One region of the Shewanella sp. 10N.286.45.A1 genome, then DNA from elsewhere that is predicted to be linked to it. Evidence: predicted binding sites of a transcription regulator. Region 1 holds the regulator's gene; the other holds the start of a gene.
The links. Region 1 encodes sigma-54, which starts transcription at its own class of promoters, with help from an activator protein. Its sites were predicted from a motif close to GTTGGCACGNNNNTNGNNT; they were not measured.
Positions count from the first base shown of each region.

Region 2: the regulator sigma-54 is predicted to act here: its motif matches at 3,039-3,057, upstream of glnA (glutamate--ammonia ligase).

Region 1 is NZ_JBFRMK010000044.1:1,308-11,440, forward strand. Features, by position in the region: gene AB4238_RS03885 (hypothetical protein) at 1-355, shown strand, start outside; gene AB4238_RS03890 (hypothetical protein) at 412-837, opposite strand; gene AB4238_RS03895 (transposase) at 1,039-1,275, opposite strand; gene AB4238_RS03900 (OmpA family protein) at 1,984-2,652, shown strand; gene AB4238_RS03905 (molybdate ABC transporter substrate-binding protein) at 2,908-3,699, shown strand; gene mgtE (magnesium transporter) at 3,773-5,137, opposite strand; gene AB4238_RS03915 (HPr family phosphocarrier protein) at 5,270-5,545, opposite strand; gene rapZ (RNase adapter RapZ) at 5,532-6,386, opposite strand; gene ptsN (PTS IIA-like nitrogen regulatory protein PtsN) at 6,590-7,033, opposite strand; gene hpf (ribosome hibernation promoting factor) at 7,036-7,323, opposite strand; gene AB4238_RS03935 (RNA polymerase factor sigma-54) at 7,354-8,865, opposite strand; gene lptB (LPS export ABC transporter ATP-binding protein) at 9,002-9,733, opposite strand; gene lptA (lipopolysaccharide transport periplasmic protein LptA) at 9,730-10,133, opposite strand, start outside.
Region 2 is NZ_JBFRMK010000091.1:14,885-25,017, forward strand. Features, by position in the region: gene rhlP (rhombotarget lipoprotein) at 1-69, shown strand, start outside; gene typA (translational GTPase TypA) at 591-2,435, opposite strand; gene glnA (glutamate--ammonia ligase) at 3,140-4,549, shown strand; gene AB4238_RS08100 (carbohydrate-binding family V/XII) at 4,693-6,873, shown strand; gene AB4238_RS08105 (dicarboxylate/amino acid:cation symporter) at 7,046-8,263, shown strand; gene AB4238_RS08110 (hypothetical protein) at 8,445-8,873, shown strand; gene AB4238_RS08115 (helix-turn-helix domain-containing protein) at 8,922-9,236, shown strand; gene AB4238_RS08120 (WD40/YVTN/BNR-like repeat-containing protein) at 9,305-10,133, opposite strand, start outside.

The DNA.
Region 1 (10,133 bases):
GGTGACCAAAGGCATGACATTAACTCACGACCATCGTCCGCAAGCGTTTACTCATCAAATTGATTTAGCGAATTTGGTTTTCGATTATGAGGCGCTCGATATCTACTTTGTTAAACCGACAGAAACTATCGAGTCTGCCGAATATAAACTTAGTTATGTAGAGTTTACTGAATTGGGAACACTCAGTATTGCGTCTGGAGAATATGAGATAAATGTTGTTTTTGAAGATGACAATGAAACGCTGACTTTGCTCTATCAATCTGAGCCAATACAGTTTGATAATGCCGGCAATTACACCATGGTATTGCATAAGGATGAGTCTCAGTCGTTGGGCTATCGATTGACTATTCTGTAATGACTCCCCGAGACGTTAGTTTTGTTGTAAAAACTAGCGTCTCACCAGTACTACTATTACTTTTCTAGGCTTTTGAGGGCATCGGTATTGATGCCTTTCATCACTTCTTGTTCAAGTGCATGCTGCTGGTTTATATCGTTGGCTTTTTTCTGCTCTTGTAACTGTTGCTGTTCGATTATCATTCTAGTTTGACGCTGCGCTGCCTCTTGCTCTGTTTCACATTGTCTAAAACCATCAGACCAACCTTGAGCATACTGTTTGTCGCTGTTGAAGCGATTGACATCTTTTTTGAATTCGTCGAATAAGCTACCGCCAGCTTTGTTACCGCTATGACAACCGTCATCAAAACCGTCGGCATAGGGAAGCGGAAAGCCTTTCTCAACCATCAAATCATGCTGGCTAACGCAGCCTGAAAGTACGAAAGCCAAAGCCGTTGAAATTAACGTTGTCTTGATTACTGGATTTGCAAAGTCAGTCCCCATTGAGATTACCTCTGGATGCATATGTTATTAAGTTTAGCAGCGTAACTGAATGTGTTGCAGGTATTCTGTGATATTGGAGTGATTATTAAAGGAAAAGGTGCAGAGGTAAAAGCGAAATTAACGCGCGATTATTATTGTAATTACGATAACTTTATCATTTCGTTTGGGGGCTAAACGATAAACTTATACCTCTGCAAAGGCTTACTGAGTCATGAGCGTTAGTTCTTGAGTTAGCTGTCTAATTTTATTGCGTAATTGCGTTATTTCTGACTTTAATACTATGGTGCGACTCGTTGGTTGCTGCTCACTTTGACGTACCAGTTGATAAACAACTTTGGTCGATAAACCATATTGCTTTGCGACATCCGACAAGAGTCGGCCGTTATTTTTGACCTCATGGATGATACTGAGGTTGCGACTATGATTGATTACGGTCATTGGTTATCCTTGTTCACTACTTTGAATTAATCGAAATATTAGCTATTCGACATCCCACTGGCTGATCCCGAGATGCCTAATGACATCGACAAAGCATTGGTAGCTAATGAATATATACCCGTACTACCTGAATATGCTCGTTTCAGAGGCATTGTGCCAGTTCAATTCTAGGCGCATTGACGTAGAAATGGTTATTCCCTTCTAAGTGAGTGCAACAACGAAGTGGGCTGGCACAAAGCCTTCTGCGATGGGCTTTAATGGGCTTTACTCTGTGTTATTGATTTTACTAAGGGAGCGACCATTAATGGCAATCAATGCCTTGATTAAAGCCCATTAAACTCCCACTGAATCCTGCATCTTCAAGTAGCACGGGTATAGCTTTCAGGTCATTCATGTTAATCCTTACACTTCCTCCAAATACTACTTTATAGGTATGCGTGTTTTGTGCCATATTTAAAAAACAGACTATTTACATTTAAAACAATAGCTTGTACTTATTCTCTTACTTGCTAGTTGTAGCTAAGTGATGGTGAAAGTGACAAAAGAGGGCAAGCTTGCTTGTTTGTGGTGCAACGAGGAGAGTCGTACGATTTTAAAGCGCTTGTCGCATTGGGCATTGTCTATTCACTGGCGACTTATATACTGCTAACAAATTCACTCGATATGTTGTCGTCTTTATTCGCATGAAGACAGTTAGGAGTAATGTTTATGAGTATTAAGCACAGTAGTGCTATCGCTAGTTGTATTGTTGCAGCGGTGTTTGTTTCAGGTTGTCAGACAACCAATCCATACAGTAATGAATCGCAAAATGCCAAAGCGACTAATGGTGCTTTGATTGGCGCATTAGCGGGTGCTGCGATAGGGGTTGCCTCATCAAGTAAAAGTGATAGAGGTAAAGGTGCATTAATCGGCGCAGCATCAGGCGCAGCCCTTGGCGGTGGTATTGGTTACTACATGGATGTCCAAGAAGCAGAGCTGCGTAAGCAACTACAATCTTCGGGCGTGAGTGTGACTCGTAGCGGTGACACCATTATTTTGAATATGCCAAATGATGTCACTTTTGGCGTAGATCAAACCGATCTCAGTCAGCGAGCGCAGCAAGTGCTTAATAGCGTAGCTTTGGTCGCGCTTGAATATGATGAGACCAAACTTAATGTCATGGGACATACTGATAGTTCTGGAGCTGCATCTTATAACTTAAGATTGTCTCAAGTCAGAGCCAGTGAAGTGGCAAGTTATTTGATGAGCCAAAAAGTGCCATCAGCGCGTGTGGTTTCTCATGGTGTTGGTGAAGATAGACCCATCACCAGCAATGAGACTAAAGCTGGTCGAGCTGAGAATCGCCGAGTAGAGATTATCCTTAGTCCACTAAGCTAATTTTATACTAATAACTGTCAGTGTTATTTACAGAGCAAGCCACCGATAAGGTGGCTTTTTTGTGCGCGAAGGTAAGCTGGTGGCTTGCGACTATTTGTCTAATGAGTCTCGGTTTTGAGTGATCCCATTCAAGCGCTTGAATATGCACAGTCTCGTAAGGGCGTTATAGATTGTTTTCAATTGATAAATGCTTTTTGATCGCCCTCAGTTATTGCTTTATTTATTGTCGCGTTAAAGTCACTTATGGAAACTAACATGAAAAAATGGATTGTAGCTTCGTTATTAGTCTTACCACTCACCGCTAGTGCAGCACCTATTGAGATGCGCGCCGCGGGTAGTTTGAAAAATGCTATGTCAGATATTGTAGCTGCATACCAGCTAGAGTCGGGGCAAGCGGTTAATAGCAGTTTTGCGCCGTCAGGCTTGCTTAGGAAGCGGATAGAGGCTGGCGAGGCTGTGGATGTTTTTGCTTCCGCCAATATCAAGCATCCTCAAACATTGCAGCGAAATGAACTGGCTGAAAGTGTGGTGATGTTTGCCCAAAACCAGATGTGTGCTATCGCTCAAGCTGATATTGAGCTGAGTAGTCAAAACTTACTACAGAAGATGCTTAGCAGTAATATAAGACTAGGAACGTCAACACCTAAAGCTGATCCGTCAGGTGATTATGCATGGAAGGTATTTGCAAAAGCTGATGTATTAACAGCTGGTGCGCAGCAACAGCTAGAAACTAAAGCGTTGCAACTGACTGGTGGAGAGAATAGTAAAAAAGCGCCTGCTGGACGCAATACTTATGGTTGGGTGATGGAGAACAAGCGCGCCGATATTTTTTTAACTTACTGCACTAATGCAGTATTAGCGCAAAAAGAGGTGCCAAATCTTAAGGTAGTTCAATTGCCTAAAGAGTTAGCCGTTGGTGCTAACTATGGAATGGTAGTATTAAAAGCGGCCAAGCCGGATGCTTGGAAGTTGGCGATGTTTGTACTGTCTGAAAATGGCCAGAGTATTTTAGCTGATTATGGTTTTAGTGCGCCGCTAAAGTTGTAGGACTTTCTTGGTATGACCTTACGAAAATAGCCGCCGATAAAGGCGGCTATTTGTATGATTCAACCAACAGGTTTCAATTTAGTAGAAACACTGTGGCTAAGCCTAAGAAGGCAAACAGGCCTATCACGTCGGTCACTGTGGTTAGCACCATACCGCCTGCTAGCGCAGGATCGATATTCATTCTTTTGAGAATAAGTGGAATACTGGCACCGGCTAGCCCTGCAACCGTCATGTTAATCAACATAGCGCCGCCAATGGTTGCTCCTAGTGTTATATCGCCTTTCCATGCCCAAACTGCGGCACAAACCAAAACTGACCACAGTAAGCCGTTGAGGAAGCCAATAGCGAGCTCTTTGCCGATAAGCCAACGGGAGTTACTTTGACCAATTTGACCCAAAGCAATACCACGAATAACCAACGCTAAGGTTTGGTTACCTGCTACGCCGCCCATGCTGGGGACAATCGTCATCAAAATCGCGATGGTAGCGAACTGCTCTAGTGTGCCTTCAAACATATTGCTAACAGAGGCGGCGAGTAGCGCAGCAAATAAATTAACGGTTAACCATAATGAACGGCGAAAAGTACTTTTTAGTACGGGGCCAAAGGTATCGGTATCATCATCCATACCCGCCATACCCATCATTGAGTGTTCGGCATCTTCTCGAATAACGTCAACCACGTCATCAATGGTGATACGACCGAGCAACTTGTTGTCATCATCAACAACAGGTGCAGATACCCAGTCATGACGTTCGAATAGCTGTGCGACTTCACTGTCTGACATCCCTACGGGAATCGGTTCGACATCAGCTGCCATGATATCCCTAATAGATGAATCGGGGTTACATGTCAGTAGATCGGCAATACGGACACCACCAAGTACACGATCATGCTTATCGACCACGTATAGCATATCGGTTGCGTCTGGTAGTTCGCCGCGAATTCTTAAATAGCGCAGTATCACGTCGATATTGACGTCAGGTCTTAAGGTCACCGTATCGGTATTCATGATACTACCGGCGGTATCATCGGGGTAGGAGAGTGCTTGCTCAACCCTGACCCTATCTTGAGTGCTCATCGACTGCAGCACCTCATTGAAGACGCTGTCAGGTAAGCTTCTCAAAATATAGGCTAAGTCATCGGTGTCCATGCTTTGGGCTGCTTTAGCAACTCGCTCAGGACTCATTTGACTGATCAGACTATCTTTTAGCTCTTCGCCCAGCTCGTCGAGAATTTCACCCGTATGTTCTTGGTCAATCAATTGCCAGAGCACTTGACGAGTTCGTGGCGGCGAAGATTCGAGGATAAAGGCGATATCAGTAGCTGCCATGTCCTGCAACATATTGCGGACATGAACGAACATCCCGCTACCCAATGCTTTATTGAGCTGATTGAGGCGTTGATCTGTTGTTTCATTATCTAAGACTTCAATCGGCATGGATCCCTCTCAGGCTCGTGTAAAAGGCGCATATAATAACGTAAGTAATACCAATCGCCTCAAGAAATCGCTCACTGAATTAATTGGATTTGCGTCAGAGGTATAAAGGATAAATTTTACAGGAAAAGAGGGCTAGCTGTCTTCGTCAAATTTGGCATTGATTAAATGGCATATAGCCTCTAATGCTAGCTCTGCATCTGCTCCTGTTGCAACTAACTTTATGGATTTACCCATTCCAGTCTCTAACATTAGTAAGCCTAGTACACTTACAGCTGATGCTTGTTTTTCGCCTTGGATTATTGTTATTTCAGCATCAAATTCAGAGGCTAACACCACCAGTTTAGTAGCAGCTCTAGCATGAAGGCCAAGCTTATTACATATGGTTACTTGCCGTTCAATTGTTGGCATTTTTTAACTCGCGGTGGCTAGTGGTCACTTTATGTCGTCCATCTTTAAAGTGCTCGGCAAGCCTTTCCGTTACATACACAGAGCGATGCTGGCCTCCGGTACAGCCAATCGCAATAGTCAGGTAACTGCGATTATTACGTTCTAGATCGGGTAGCCATGTACGGAGTAGATTCTCTATCTGCCAGATAAATTTATTCACTAACGGGCGTTGATTGAGAAAGTCTTGTACTGGTTTATCAAGCCCTGTCATTGGTCTTAGCTCGGGTTCCCAATGCGGATTAGGCAGGAATCTGACGTCGAACATAAAGTCGGCTTCTGTTGGCATACCATGTTTAAACCCAAACGACTCAAACTTGATCATCAGCTCTTTATCAACATTACCCAATAAAATCTCACGAACTTGATCGTTAAGATCGTAGATGTTGAGGCTTGAAGTATCGATATAGTGGTCGACTATTTTGGCCAATGGTTCTAGCTGTCGGCCTTCAAGTTGAATGGCTTCTTTCAATGATATATTGGAATGAGACAGTGGATGAAGTCGGCGGGTTTCGTTGTAGCGTTTAAGCAATACTTCATCGCTTGAGTTTAGGAAGAAGCTGAGTAACTCGACACCTTCAGGTAGATTGGTTAGGTGCTTTTCTAGCTCTGTCTCTTTCTCTGGCATATTGCGAATATCGACACTAATAGCGACGAACTCTGAATTACCCGTTAGCTGCTCTAGCAGTGTTCCCATCATCGGCAACGGAAGATTATCGACACAATAATAGCCGAGATCTTCTAGCATTCTTAAAAGAACGGATTTTCCAGAACCAGAACGACCAGAGACTAAAACGAGTTTCATCTTTTGACTACCTGATAGAAGTTAGAATGAGTGTTTTATATATGTTTACAAGATGTACTATGGTATAGATTAACTTTTTTGTTGGTGAAAGCAAGAGCTTAGGCAAGAAGGAGATAATAAATAATATTGCTGTCATATATACTCAGGTCTTTAAATAACCTAGTTGTATAACATAAGGTTATTTAAAGACCTGACTAAATTAGCTATTGAGTGATCAAATCGTACAGCTCTGATTCACTGGTGCTTTTTCTCAACTGCTTAACGATAGCTTTATCGTTAAGCTTTTCAGCCATTGAAGACAAAGTGGCTAAGTGTTGCTCACATTGCTCTGCAGGAACCAAAAGTGCAAACAATATATCGACCGGCTGCTTATCTATCGAGTCAAAAGAGATCGGTGTTTCGCATTTGATTAATATGCCCAATGGATGGTCAATATTAGTCAATCGTCCATGCGGGATTGCGATACCGTTGCCTATACCTGTGCTACCCATTTTTTCGCGAGCTAAAAGGCTCTCGAATATCTCTTGTGAAGATAGAGTAGGGTACTGGACAGCGGCAATGTCGCTGATTAATTCCAGTACTTTTTTCTTACTGCCCGGAGTGGCACAGGTGGTGCACTCCGGCTGCAGGATGGTACATAGTTCCATCGTTAGTGTTTGGTCAGCTTCTCTTTGTGTTTAATAACCTGACGATCTAATTTATCGATCAGGGAGTCGATTGCGGCATACATGTCCGCATTTTCCGAAGTGGCAAAAACTTCCCCTTTTTTAAGGTGGATTCTTGCCTCGGCAATCTGCTGCATTTTTTCTACGTTCAAAATGACGTGGACATTATTGATCTGATCGAAATGACGTTCAAGCTTTGTAAACTTTTCTTCTACATAGCCACGCAGCGATGCAGTGATCTCGATGTGATGTCCAGTAAGGTTAATTTGCATAGAAAATTCCTCCAAGTGCCTAATTTTGAGTTATAAACTCTTACGTTGGTTTGAGGGCGGGATCAGCATTGCTTCACGGTATTTCGCGATAGTACGACGAGCAACTTTAATCCCTTGTTCTGCCAAAAGTTGCGCCATTTTGCTATCGCTTAATGGTTTCTTTTGGTTTTCAGCAGCGACTAACTTCTTAATAAACGCTCTAATAGCTGTAGATGAGCACTCTCCACCGTCGTCGGTTCCGACATGACTAGAGAAGAAATACTTTAATTCGAAAATACCTCTTGGGGTATGCATATACTTTTGAGTGGTAACCCTTGAGATGGTGGACTCATGCATCTCAACAGCTTCTGCAATATCGTTTAATACCATTGGCTTCATGGCTTCATCACCATATTCAAAGAAGCCTTGTTGGAATTTAACGATGCAGTTACTGACCTTTAATAAGGTTTCATTACGACTTTCTAAACTTTTGATAAACCACTTAGCTTCCTGCAAATGACCGCGGATAAACTGGCCATCGGCTTGGCTTTTAGTGCTGCGGGCCATTGATGCGTAATGTTGATTAACATTAATTTTAGGCATGTAATCTGGGTTTAGCTCAACCACCCAGCGGCCTTTCTTTTTGGCCACAGAGACATCGGGAATAACGTATTCATCTTTGCTGCGGGTGACTGCCAGCCCTGGTCTTGGGTTGAGAGTTTGGATCAAGCTAATGGCTTCACGTAGCTCATCTTCTTTAAGCTTAGTTTTACGCATTAACTGTCTAAAATCGCGCCCTGCAATCAAATCTAAATAGTCTTTGATGAGTAGGCGAGCATTATCAATATGTGGCGTAGTCGTCGCATATTGAGCCAGTTGGATTAAGAGACATTCGCTTAAGTCGCGAGCGGCTACACCTATAGGGTCGAAATGCTGTACGCGTTTGAGCACGGCTTCAACTTCATCAATTTCTATCTCTGGATCGCCCATCGCCTCAAGAATGTCTTCACAGTTTTGAGTGAGGTAACCACGTTCGTCAATAGCATCAATAATTGCGGTGGCGATAGCCAGGTCGTTATCAGAAAATGGTGTTAAGTTCTTTTGCCACTCAAGGTGCTCATACAAGCCTTCGCTGGTTTCTCCTTGGAATGGCATATCGTCATCACGCATCCCGCCGGAACTTGCATTTGATGAGACGGTATAAACTTCATCCCAGGTGGTATCCATCGGCAGTTCATCTGGCATTGAGTCTTGAGTTAATGCATCAGAGGTTTCTACTGCGGCGCTATCTTGCTGGGGATCGACTTCGGCGCTGGCGCTGTAATCGTTATCGCTATCTGATTCTGAGTAGTTATCGGATTCGCTGGTGGTGCGATCTTCGTTGCTGACAGGTTCGCCGTCAGATTGCTCTTCATCTAATTCTAGTAGGGGATTAGACTCTAATGCTTGCTGGATCTCTTGCTGCAGCTCTAAAGAGGACAGTTGCAGTAAGCGGATTGCCTGCTGTAACTGTGGAGTCATGGTTAGCTGCTGACCCATTTTGAGCTGAAGTGACGCTTTCATCTTACCGCTATTCCCTACACTGTAATTAAACGTTGAAGCTCGTTAATTTGGCGAAGAGAGCGTAAAGGCCCAACACTATGATTATATTAGTATACTTAACTAGTGTCGCGCTTTAAACGCTCATGTTGTTGATTAACTATAGCCTGAATTGTTCACCTAAGTACACTGCTCTAACCTGCTGGTTGTCTAAGATTTCGGCAGGCGTGCCTTCTGCAATGAGATTTCCGTGACTTACGATATATGCATGTTCACATACGTCTAATGTTTCACGAACGTTGTGGTCAGTAATAAGCACACCTAGGCCGCGACTTTTTAGCTGTTCAATGATTTTTTTAATGTCGATGACCGAAATAGGATCGACACCTGCAAAAGGTTCATCAAGCAAAATAAATTTTGGGTTGGCTGCTAGCGCTCGTGCAATTTCAACTCGGCGACGTTCACCACCAGATAGTGCCATACCTTGGCTATCTCGTATGTGAGTAATATGAAACTCTTCAAGTAAACTTTCTAGCTGCGCTTCACGCTGCTCATTATCAATATCGCTGCGAGTCTGCAGTACTGCCATGATGTTGTCACGGACCGAAAGTTTTCTAAAAATACTCGCTTCTTGGGGCAGGTAGCCAATACCTTTTCGAGCCCTAAGGTGCATCGGATCTAAGGTTAAGTCATCTTCATCAATAAAGATCTGCCCCTTGTCGCTCTGTACTAACCCCACAACCATATAGAAAGTTGTAGTTTTACCTGCTCCATTTGGACCTAATAGACCGACAATTTGCCCTGTTTTTACCGTTAAACTCACGTCTTGAACAACAGCTCGATTTTTATAACTCTTAGCTAAGTTGCGTGCGGTTAGCGTTTTTTGGATCATTGCTGCTCCTGCTTTTCTATCGGTTCCGCTGGGGTTTCAGGAGTCTCTTCTTGGTAGGCTTCAGGCTGAATGATAGTAATCACTCGGTCATTGCCTTGGCCGGTGCTTTCTGCAATAAGTTGCTGTAAACCAATATTGTACTTAATGCGGTTACCTGTGACCTGGCTACCCTCTTGCTCGAGTGTAGCATCACCTAGCAAGGTTAAGGTTCTGGTCGCGAGTTCGTAACGGATCTCTTTGGCGCTTGCCGTTGCGGGGCGACCATCTTCCATGACTTGGGTGTATGTTGCTGGCTTACCCGTAGCGACTAGGGTTTTCCCTGAGTTCGCTTCTTTAGAGAAAACCCGCAATTCATCAGCTTTCATTTTAATTGAGCCTTGAGTCACCTCTACAGGGCCAA
Region 2 (10,133 bases), on a different contig from region 1:
TTTTTATCACTGCTAGCTTGGCAACGTAAACGAGCTTTATACTCGCAGGAACTACAGCGCAGTTTTTAGAAGCCGTAACTAGAACGTTTACCTTGTATAAATACCTTTATTCCCATTCAAGGCTAGTTCTGACTTCCAAGGATGGAGGAAATGCCAGTAAATGAATGGAACACTCTTACTCATAAAGTGTTGGCCATGTATAAATACCAGCACTACCCATCCATGGGTACTGGCATAAATGTTCCAGACATAAGCCCCCTTGTAGTACATCCTGTACTTCGGGGATAAATACATCCATGTATAAATACCAGTACTACCCATCCATGGGTACTGACATAAATGTTCCAGACATAAACCCCCTTGTAGTACATCCTGTACTTCGGGGATAAATACATCCATGTATAAATACCATCACTACCCATCCATGGGTACTGGCATAAATGTTCCAGACATAAACCCCCTTGTAGTACATCCTGTACTTCGGGGATAAATACATCCATGCATAAAAAAGCCCCGAGCATTTTCATGCTCAGGGCTTTTATAACGTTATGCTTGAAACAAACTAACTGCGCAGCATCAGCTGCAGCAAATTATTTTGCGTCTTTAGCAGTACGGTTATGACGCTTACGTTCGTTTTCAGTCAAGTAACGCTTACGAACACGGATGTTCTCTGGAGTTACTTCTACTAGCTCGTCATCATCGATGAACTCAAGCGCTTGCTCAAGTGTCATTTCGATATGCGGAGTTAGTACCTGTGCTTCATCAGTACCTGATGCACGCATGTTGGTAAGCTGCTTACCTTTCAAACAGTTAACTGTAAGATCGTTAGCACGAGCATGTAGACCAACTACTTGACCTTCATAAACTTCTGCAGCGTGAGTGATAAATAGACGACCACGCTCTTGAAGGTTAAACAATGCGAATGTCAGTGCTTTACCTGTTGCGTTAGAGATCAATACGCCACGAGCACGTTGACCAATATCACCGCCTTTCACTGGACCGTAATGGTCGAATGAATGGTAGATAAGACCAGTACCAGAAGTCGCTGTCATGAACTCAGTTTGGAAACCGATTAGACCACGGCTAGGAATAACGAAGTCGATACGTACACGACCCTTACCATCTAGCTGCATGTCACGCATGTCACCTTTACGTGTACCAAGCTTTTCAATTACTGCACCTTGATGCTCTTCTTCAACATCAACAGTTAGTGTTTCGTATGGTTCACACATCTCGCCATCGATCTCTTTTTCGATAACTTCTGGACGAGATACAGCTAGCTCATAACCTTCACGACGCATGTTTTCAATCAAGATTGAAAGGTGAAGTTCACCACGACCCGATACGCGGAAACGATCTGGGCTGTCAGTCTCTTCAACGCGAAGTGCAACGTTGTGTACTAGTTCCTGCTCTAGACGCTCAAGGATGTTACGTGAAGTTACGTACTTACCTTCTTTACCCGCGAATGGAGAAGTGTTGACTTGGAAAGTCATTGTTAGTGTTGGCTCATCAACAGACAGTGCTGGCAATGCTTCTACAGAAGTAGGTGCACAGATAGTGTCTGAAATTTGTAGCTGACCAAGACCAGTAATTGCAACGATGTCGCCAGCGTTAGCTTCTGCTACTTCGTGACGCTCAAGACCCATGTAACCTAATACTTGGCCCATTTTACCGTTACGAGTTTTGCCATCAGCGCCAAGAATAGTCACTTGCTGGTTAGTTTTAACACTACCACGCTTGATACGGCCAATACCGATAACACCCACGTATGAGTTGTAATCGATTTGCGAGATTTGCATCTGGAAATCACCTTCAGCATCAGCATCTGGTGAAGAAACTTTCTCAACGATAGTTTCGAATAGCGGCGTCATGTTGTCGCTAGTTTCGTCTGGATCTAAAGTTGCAAAACCGTTTAATGCAGAAGCATAAACGATTGGGAAGTCTAACTGCTCGTCAGTTGCGCCTAGGTTGTCAAACAAGTCGAATACTTGATCGATAACCCAATCAGGACGTGCGCCTGGACGGTCAATCTTGTTAATAACAACGATTGGCTTAAGACCTTGAGCAAATGCTTTCTTAGTCACGAAGCGAGTTTGTGGCATTGGACCATCTACTGCATCAACTAGTAGTAATACTGAGTCAACCATAGATAGAACACGCTCTACCTCACCACCGAAATCGGCGTGACCAGGGGTATCAACGATGTTGATACGGTAATCGTTCCACTTGATGGCAGTGTTCTTGGCCAGAATCGTGATACCACGTTCTTTTTCAAGATCATTTGAATCCATCACCCGCTCAGTGGCTTCTCCTCGAGACTCAAGGGTTCCTGACTGCGCCAGCATCTTATCAACCAAGGTAGTCTTACCATGGTCAACGTGTGCAATAATGGCGATGTTACGTAAATTCTCTAACACGGCTAAACCTCTTACCATCGGTATAAAAATATAGGGTTACTGACAACTGCTAAAACCAGTTTAGTATAGTAGTTGCAATAAAAAGCGTGACATTCTACTCTAGGTAGCGAGTATCTCACAGGATTATTTTTAACCAATCGTTAAAAATAACGCTTGCGCGTTGCTTTTCTTCGCCATAACGCCCGCTTTATATACACTTTTTATCAATCAGTTTAATGATATTAATTATACTCTCCTCTCTGCTGCACTGCCCTTTTCAGCTGTTTGAGGTGATTTTTAGCCGTTGTGATGCCAAATATCCTGTTTAATTTGTATTTAGCAGCATCTCCTTGTTGTAGGCATTTCAATATAGATGCCCTTCTACAACACTTTACTGTCTTGTACTGAAATAACACTTATCTATATTTGGTCGACTTTTCTTTGACTTACACCCTATAAAAAATTCTTCTGCTTGCTATTCTGAGCGCCAGCTTTTGTATTTAGATAAGTTGCTTCTAAATAGATTGCACGATTATGACGCACGCACCAAAATGATCCACCGAGCGCACCATTACGGTGCAAAAAACTGCAGCGCCAGTTTTAAATTTTTACCATAACCGATTAATATCAAATAGTTATAGGTTTGGCACAACTCTCGCTTTAAACAAAGCAGAATCGCACTATGCGCTAAACATTAAGATAAGAACAAGGGATAACCCTTTACCCTACTCGGAGACTTTAGAATGTCAGCTGAATCAGTTTTACAACAACTAAAAGAATTAGAAGTTAAGTTTGTTGATTTGCGTTTTACCGACACCATAGGTAAAGAGCAACATGTTTCAATTCCTAGTCATCAGGTTGATGAAGACTTTTTCGAAGACGGTAAGATGTTCGATGGTTCTTCAATCTCAGGCTGGAAAGGCATTAACGAATCAGACATGGTATTAATGCCAGATGCTGCAAGTTTCGTACTTGACCCTTTCACTGCAGAAACAACAGCTAACATTCGTTGTGACATCTTAAATCCAGGCACTATGACAGGTTACAACCGTGACCCTCGCTCAATTGCTAAGAAAGCGGAAGACTACTTACGCTCTACAGGTATCGCAGATACTGTATTGATTGGTCCAGAGCCAGAGTTTTTCCTATTTGACGATGTTAAATATGGCGCTGACATGTCAGGTTGTTTCTACAAAGTAGATGCAGAAGAAGCTGCTTGGAACTCAGGTACTAGCTACGAAGATGGCAACAAAGGTCACCGTCCAGGTGTTAAAGGCGGTTACTTCCCAGTAGCGCCTGTTGATTCATCACAAGATATCCGTAGTGCTATGTGTTTAGTACTTGAAGAGATGGGCCAAGTTGTTGAAGCGCATCACCATGAAGTAGCAACTGCTGGTCAAAACGAAATTGCGACTCGCTTTAATACTCTTACGCTTAAAGCTGATGAAGTTCAGGTACTTAAGTACGTTATTCATAACGTTGCCCACGCTTACAATAAGACAGCTACGTTTATGCCTAAGCCAATCGTTGGTGACAACGGTAGCGGTATGCACGTTCACCAATCTCTAGCTAAAGATGGCGTTAACATCTTTGCTGGTGACAAGTACGGCGGATTGAGCGAAACAGCACTATTTTACATCGGTGGTATTATCAAGCATGCGCGTGCAATTAACGCATTTGCTAACCCATCAACTAACTCTTACAAGCGTCTTATTCCGCACTTTGAAGCGCCAGTAATGCTAGCTTACTCAGCAGCTAACCGTAGCGCTTCAATCCGTATCCCAGTGGTACCAAGTGCAAAAGCGCGTCGTATTGAGCTACGTTTTGGTGACCCAATGGCGAACCCATACTTAGCATTCTCTGCAATGTTAATGGCTGGCCTTGACGGTATTCAAAACAAGATCCACCCAGGTGAAGCAATGGATAAAGATCTTTATGATCTTCCTGCTGAAGAAGCTGCTGAAATCCCAACAGTTGCGACTTCACTAGAAAATGCACTTGAGTGCCTAGACGCTGACCGTGAGTTCTTAACTCGTGGCGACGTATTCAGCAACGACTTCATTGATTCTTACATCAAACTTAAGTCTGTTGACGTTGAGCGTGTGAACCAAACAACTCACCCAGTAGAGTTCGAGCTTTACTATAGCTTGTAATCTATAAGCCGCTGTGATGGCTTAACGGGTACAAAATACAAAGCCCTAAGCAGAATGCTTAGGGCTTTTTTGTGCAATGCGACTACAATGATCAGCAGCTATAGTTATGACAGTAAGTACTTGTCACACAAGAAGGAACTACTATGCCTGCTGGGATCTACGCTCAATGCCGCTTCATTTTTGCCGCTTTCACACTGATGTTGATTGGCCTAATTAATGCTAACGCTATCGAGTGGCCACAGGAAGTGACCGCTAAAGAGGGCAACATTGTGGTGTATCAGCCGCAGCCAGAATCGCTAGACGGTAATATCCTGCAAGGACGCGCCGCGATGTCTTTAGAGCTCATCGATAGAGATGACCCTATTTTTGGAGCCTTCTGGTTCAGTGCCCGCATTGACACGAGCGCTGATAACGCAACCGTTAGGGATGTAAAAGTGACTCGTGTGCGCTGGCCAGAATCAACTGCAGCCGACGAACAACGCTTTACCGAAGTGGTAGAGAAATCCATTGGCACCAGTAGCTTTACTATCTCGATGGAGCGTCTTTCAGCCAGCCTTGCCAACGCTAAACAGGAAAAGCAAAGCCTAGAGAATATTAAAAATGATGCGCCTAACATTATTTTTCGCCAGCAACTTACAGTACTCCTCTCCTATGATGGTTCACCGCAATTTAGAGAGATCGAAAATAGCCCTTATGAGCGAGCGCTAAACACCCCCTTTGCTGTTGCTCGCAATAAACAAACCAAGAAAATGTACTTGAGCAGCGGCACTTTTTGGTACACAGCTGACAACCCTATGGGGCCTTGGCAAGTTACTGAGTACCCACCTGAAGATTTGGTGAAAATGTTGCCAAAATCCGAGGACGCAGAAGCAAAAAGTAACGGGACGGCACCTGCCGTTATAGCAGTAAAAAACCCAACAGAATTGGTGGCAACCGATGGCAAACCCAAATGGAAGAGCCTAACCGAAGGTAAGTTGCTTTATGTCAGTAATACTGAGACGGCTTGGATAAGAGAGGTCTCTTCTGGTGACATGTACCTGTTACTTTCAGGGCGCTGGTTTAAAGCTAAAAAAGAAGCAGGACCTTGGGCTTTTGTCCGTGCTGATAAACTTCCCGCAAGCTTTAATGATATTCCGCCCGAGTCAGATATTGGTGGACTAAGGGTATCCGTCGCGGGCACTACCGAAGCAAATCAAGCGATGCTCGATGCCCAGATCCCTCAAACTGCTGCAATTAAACGCAGTGAAGCTAAGCTCAACGTCGAATATGATGGAGAGCCAAAATTTGATGCGATTCCAGGCACTAAAGTCGCTTATGCGGTCAATACCGCGACTCAAGTACTGAAAATAAATGGCCAATACTATGCCGTCGATAACGCGGTTTGGTTTGTTGCATCTACCGCCAAAGGGCCATGGAAAGTTGCCGATAATATTCCGACGGATGAAATAGCAAAAATCCCTCCAAGCTCGCCAGTTTATAACACCACTTATGTCGAGATTTATGACTCTACCCCCGAGGTTGTCTATGTCGGTTATACCCCAGGCTATATGTGGTCTTACCCCTATTACGGTGTGCCGGTATATGGCACAGGTTGGTATTACCCACCCTATTGGGGGCGTTACTACTACCCTCGCCCACCAACTTGGGGGCTGCATGTCGGCTATAACCCTTGGACTGGCTGGAACGTTGGCGTAAGTTGGAGTAACGGCTTCTTCAGCGTCGGTGTAGGCTGGAGCGCTGGCTGGGGTAACCATTATTATCCAGGTCGTTGCTGTGGTGGATATTACGGTGGAGGTTACCGACGCCCAGTGGTAATAAACACTGGCGACATCAACATTGGCAATAGCGTTAGTATTGGTAATAGAACTAACATCTCTAATAAGGTTGCGCGTAACAATAATATCTCAGGTAATCGTGTCGGTAAAAACAACCTATATAATCGCCCAGAGAATAGAGTTCGCAATGCTGATAGCACTAAAATAAACAGCAATTTCAAACAAGCTACTCATAATAGAGATCGCGCCAACAATGTTTTTGCAGATAAAAATGGTAACGTTGCGCGAGACTTAAACGGTGAATGGCAAAGTCGTGACAAAGGTAGTTGGACACCCGCCCCCCAGACTAGAGATCGAGTCGAAACAGGGCTAAATAACCGCGATATCAGTCAGCCGGTGACGCTGCCTTCTAGGCCAAATACGGAGTTAAACAGGCCTAACAATATGAATAGGCAGATGAATAACCGTAATTTTGATCGTGACAGCCTAAACCGCTCTCGTAATGCTCGTCAGCATGGCATGGTGCGCGAGGGGCGCAGAGGACGCTAACCCCGCTTTCACCATAGGAAAAGGCTTGCACATCGCAAGCCTTTTACATTTATGTATCCATACCTACGTCGCCCAGACTAAGTTGACACTCTGTTAATGGCTGGTTAGTTTAACGGTTAAAACACACCATAAGTCAGTGTTCTGACATCAAATAATAAGTGACTCCTGATCTATGTGGCAAAAACTTCAACCCTATCGTTCTTCGATAATTCTTTTGTCGGCGCTACTCATTGGTGGCGCTATCGGTATCGTGTTACCAGAGTTTGCTTTATCGCTAAAACCCATAGGCCAAGTGTTTCTAAATTTACTGTTTATGATCATTGTGCCGCTAGTCGCGATTAGTGTGACCTCCTCTATTGCCCGCATGACCGACTTAAAAAAGTTAGGCATCATTCTTATCACGTTGTTCATGGTGTCTATTGCCATGGCGATCATTCCTGCAGTATCGATTGTCGGTTTAGCATTGGCTTTTGACCCAGCACAAGGTGTGGTACTCGATCTGCATCAACAGGTTGAAGCCGGATCTGGCAACATGGATTTTGTTGGACTGCTGACCACCAATGACTTTGTCGGCTTACTGTCTAAATCTAACATACTGGCACTCATCATCATGTCAGTCATTGCCGGTATTGCGATAGGTCAATCAGGCAAAGATGGTGAGAAAGTCTCAGCCATGCTCGACAGCCTCAATACTGTTATTATGAAAATAGTTTCTATATTAATGGTCGCCGCGCCTGTAGGTTTAGGCGCTTACTTTGCCTCAACCATGGCTAGCCAAGATACCGAACTGCTCAGCACTTTTGCCCGCGCTATTGGCCTATTCTTTGTCGCCGCCTTTTTCTATTTTACTGTTGGTTCAACAATTTACGCATGGCTTGGTGGTGGAGTAACAGGCGTTACTCAGTTTTGGAAGAATGCGGTTGACCCATCGGTCACAGCATTAGGCACCAGCTCCTCGTTAGCCACATTACCAGTCAATATTCGTGCTGCAAATAAGATGGGGATAAAAGAGGAGATCGCCGACATCTGCATGCCTTTGTTGGTTAACCTCAATAAAGGCGGTGCATCAATGACTACCGCGTTGAAGATTGTCTTTATCTATTCAATCTTAGGCTTGGATTTTAGCGCCGATGTTTTTGCTCTGACAGTACTTATCTCAGTGCTATCCGCCTTTATTATAAGTGGCGTACCTGGCGGTGCATTTTTAGGTGAAATTTTCATTGTTACCACCCTTGGGCTACCTATCGAAGTGATCCCAATTCTAGTCATTATTGGCGCAGTTACCGACGCCCCGGCAACATTAATTAATGTCATACATGACCTTAATGCTACCCAGATCATCGAGCGAATTAATGGCAAGCGCTATAAAAGCGCAACGATTATTGAATAAGTGCTGATAACAAAATGAGTAATACAGATAAATTTAAGCTAACATTATCAGCTTCTTATAGATGTGACATTTGAAGTGTCATATGCCTATAGTGTGACTGTCATATCAATGACGCCGTAGACAATGGTAATTTGTGTTCAACTTGCTGCAATTCAAATGCAAACACAGCAAGGAGCACATTATGGAAAACTCAATGACTCGACATAAAATGGATACCACTATGGATATGCCCACAATTACTAATGGATATTGGTACTATTTTGAAGATGCTGGAGTGCGAGTTACTGCTCATGGTTCAGGGTATTCAGGCCAAGAAACCGTCTATGTTAATGATGAGGTGGTGAGTGATAAACGTAACCTTGGAATGAAAAGCTCGCACGAGTTCTGCCATATGGGTAACGATTACGAGGTGAGATTTCAAGTAACTAATCTTCTGACTGCCACTGTTGCTTGCGCCCTTTATAAAAATGGCGAGTATGTCACTACAGAAACCAAGGCCTATCGCAATATGGATGGCAAATCAGCCCTCAAGCCAATATCACTATTTTTTGTCGCAGGGCTCATTTTTGGTGGGCTAGCAGCCTGGTTAACCCATCAGTTTATAGCTTGATTAAAAGCTAGATATATCGAAAAAGCTAAAGGAGCAGTGGAGTAAAATATGGAGATTGATGCGATAACCGTAAAAGCACTGCGCCAGTCTAAAGGCTGGACACAACAGCATTTGGCCGATGCTTGTGCTATTAGCTTACGCACGGTTCAGCGAGTAGAAAAAGAGGGCAGCGCATCAAGTGAGACATTGTTGGGTTTGTGTGCGGTGCTGGAGGTTGAACAAAAAAACTTGTTACAGATCCCAATTCCCGACCGCCAACAGATGCAACAAGTCTCTTTGCGATCTCAATCAATAATACTCGCTATTGCAGTGGTATGTGGTGGCTGTATCGGTGCCATTATCACCTATCTAGCAATAAGCTAACACAAAGCCCAAGTTAAACACTTGGGCTTGTATGATTTCTTCATGTTGCTAAAAATTTTCCCTGGCAATTACTGCCTTTGTGGCATAGTAAATACTGCAACTCTGCCGTCATGCCCAGCAGCAATCACGGAGTCGTTATCAATCGCCAGCGAATAGTAACCTTGTTTTAATCCGTCTATCTGCAGCGGTTGCCAACTGTAACCATGGTCAAATGAAATATCGGTAGCGAGCTTTCCAGTCGCGATACAAGTGGCTTGATAACAAACCATTGCAGTGCGCAGGCCTGGGGTCGACTTTCGGGTTTTATGCCACACCTTATTCTTTAGATATACCATATTGGCATCATGTTTATCCCGTTGCTGGTAGTCGCCACCAACCACAAAAATATCATTAACGCTATTTTTAGAAATGCCATATCCGCCAGCAGTTTGAGTGTCATCAAACAAGGGGATATGCGTTCGTTGCCAATACTCGCCAAAGTCTTGCGAGGTATAAATCGAGCTACTGTAGCCGCCAGTAGTAAACCATGCTTGGCCAGACTCACCGACCATTAGGGTATTGCCACTGGCTGCAAATGCCACTTCCCTATCGAGCATTTCCGGCAATCTGCCCCGAGCAATTCGTTGCCAACTCTGTCCACCATCACGGGTTCGTAAGATAACAAAGCAGCCGTCAACAGGATCGCCTAACAACAAACCATTATTTCTATCCCAAAACGCAATCGAATCAAAAAAGCCTGCTTGATGTTTGTTTTCCAATAATAACTGCCATGAAGCGCCCTGATCTTCGGTAATGTAGAGTTTAGATAGCTCGCCTTCGCCAGCCCCCATCACTATCGCCGTATTGGCATCAAATACTTCAATATCACGAAAATCGGTTAATGGTTGGTTTTTAACA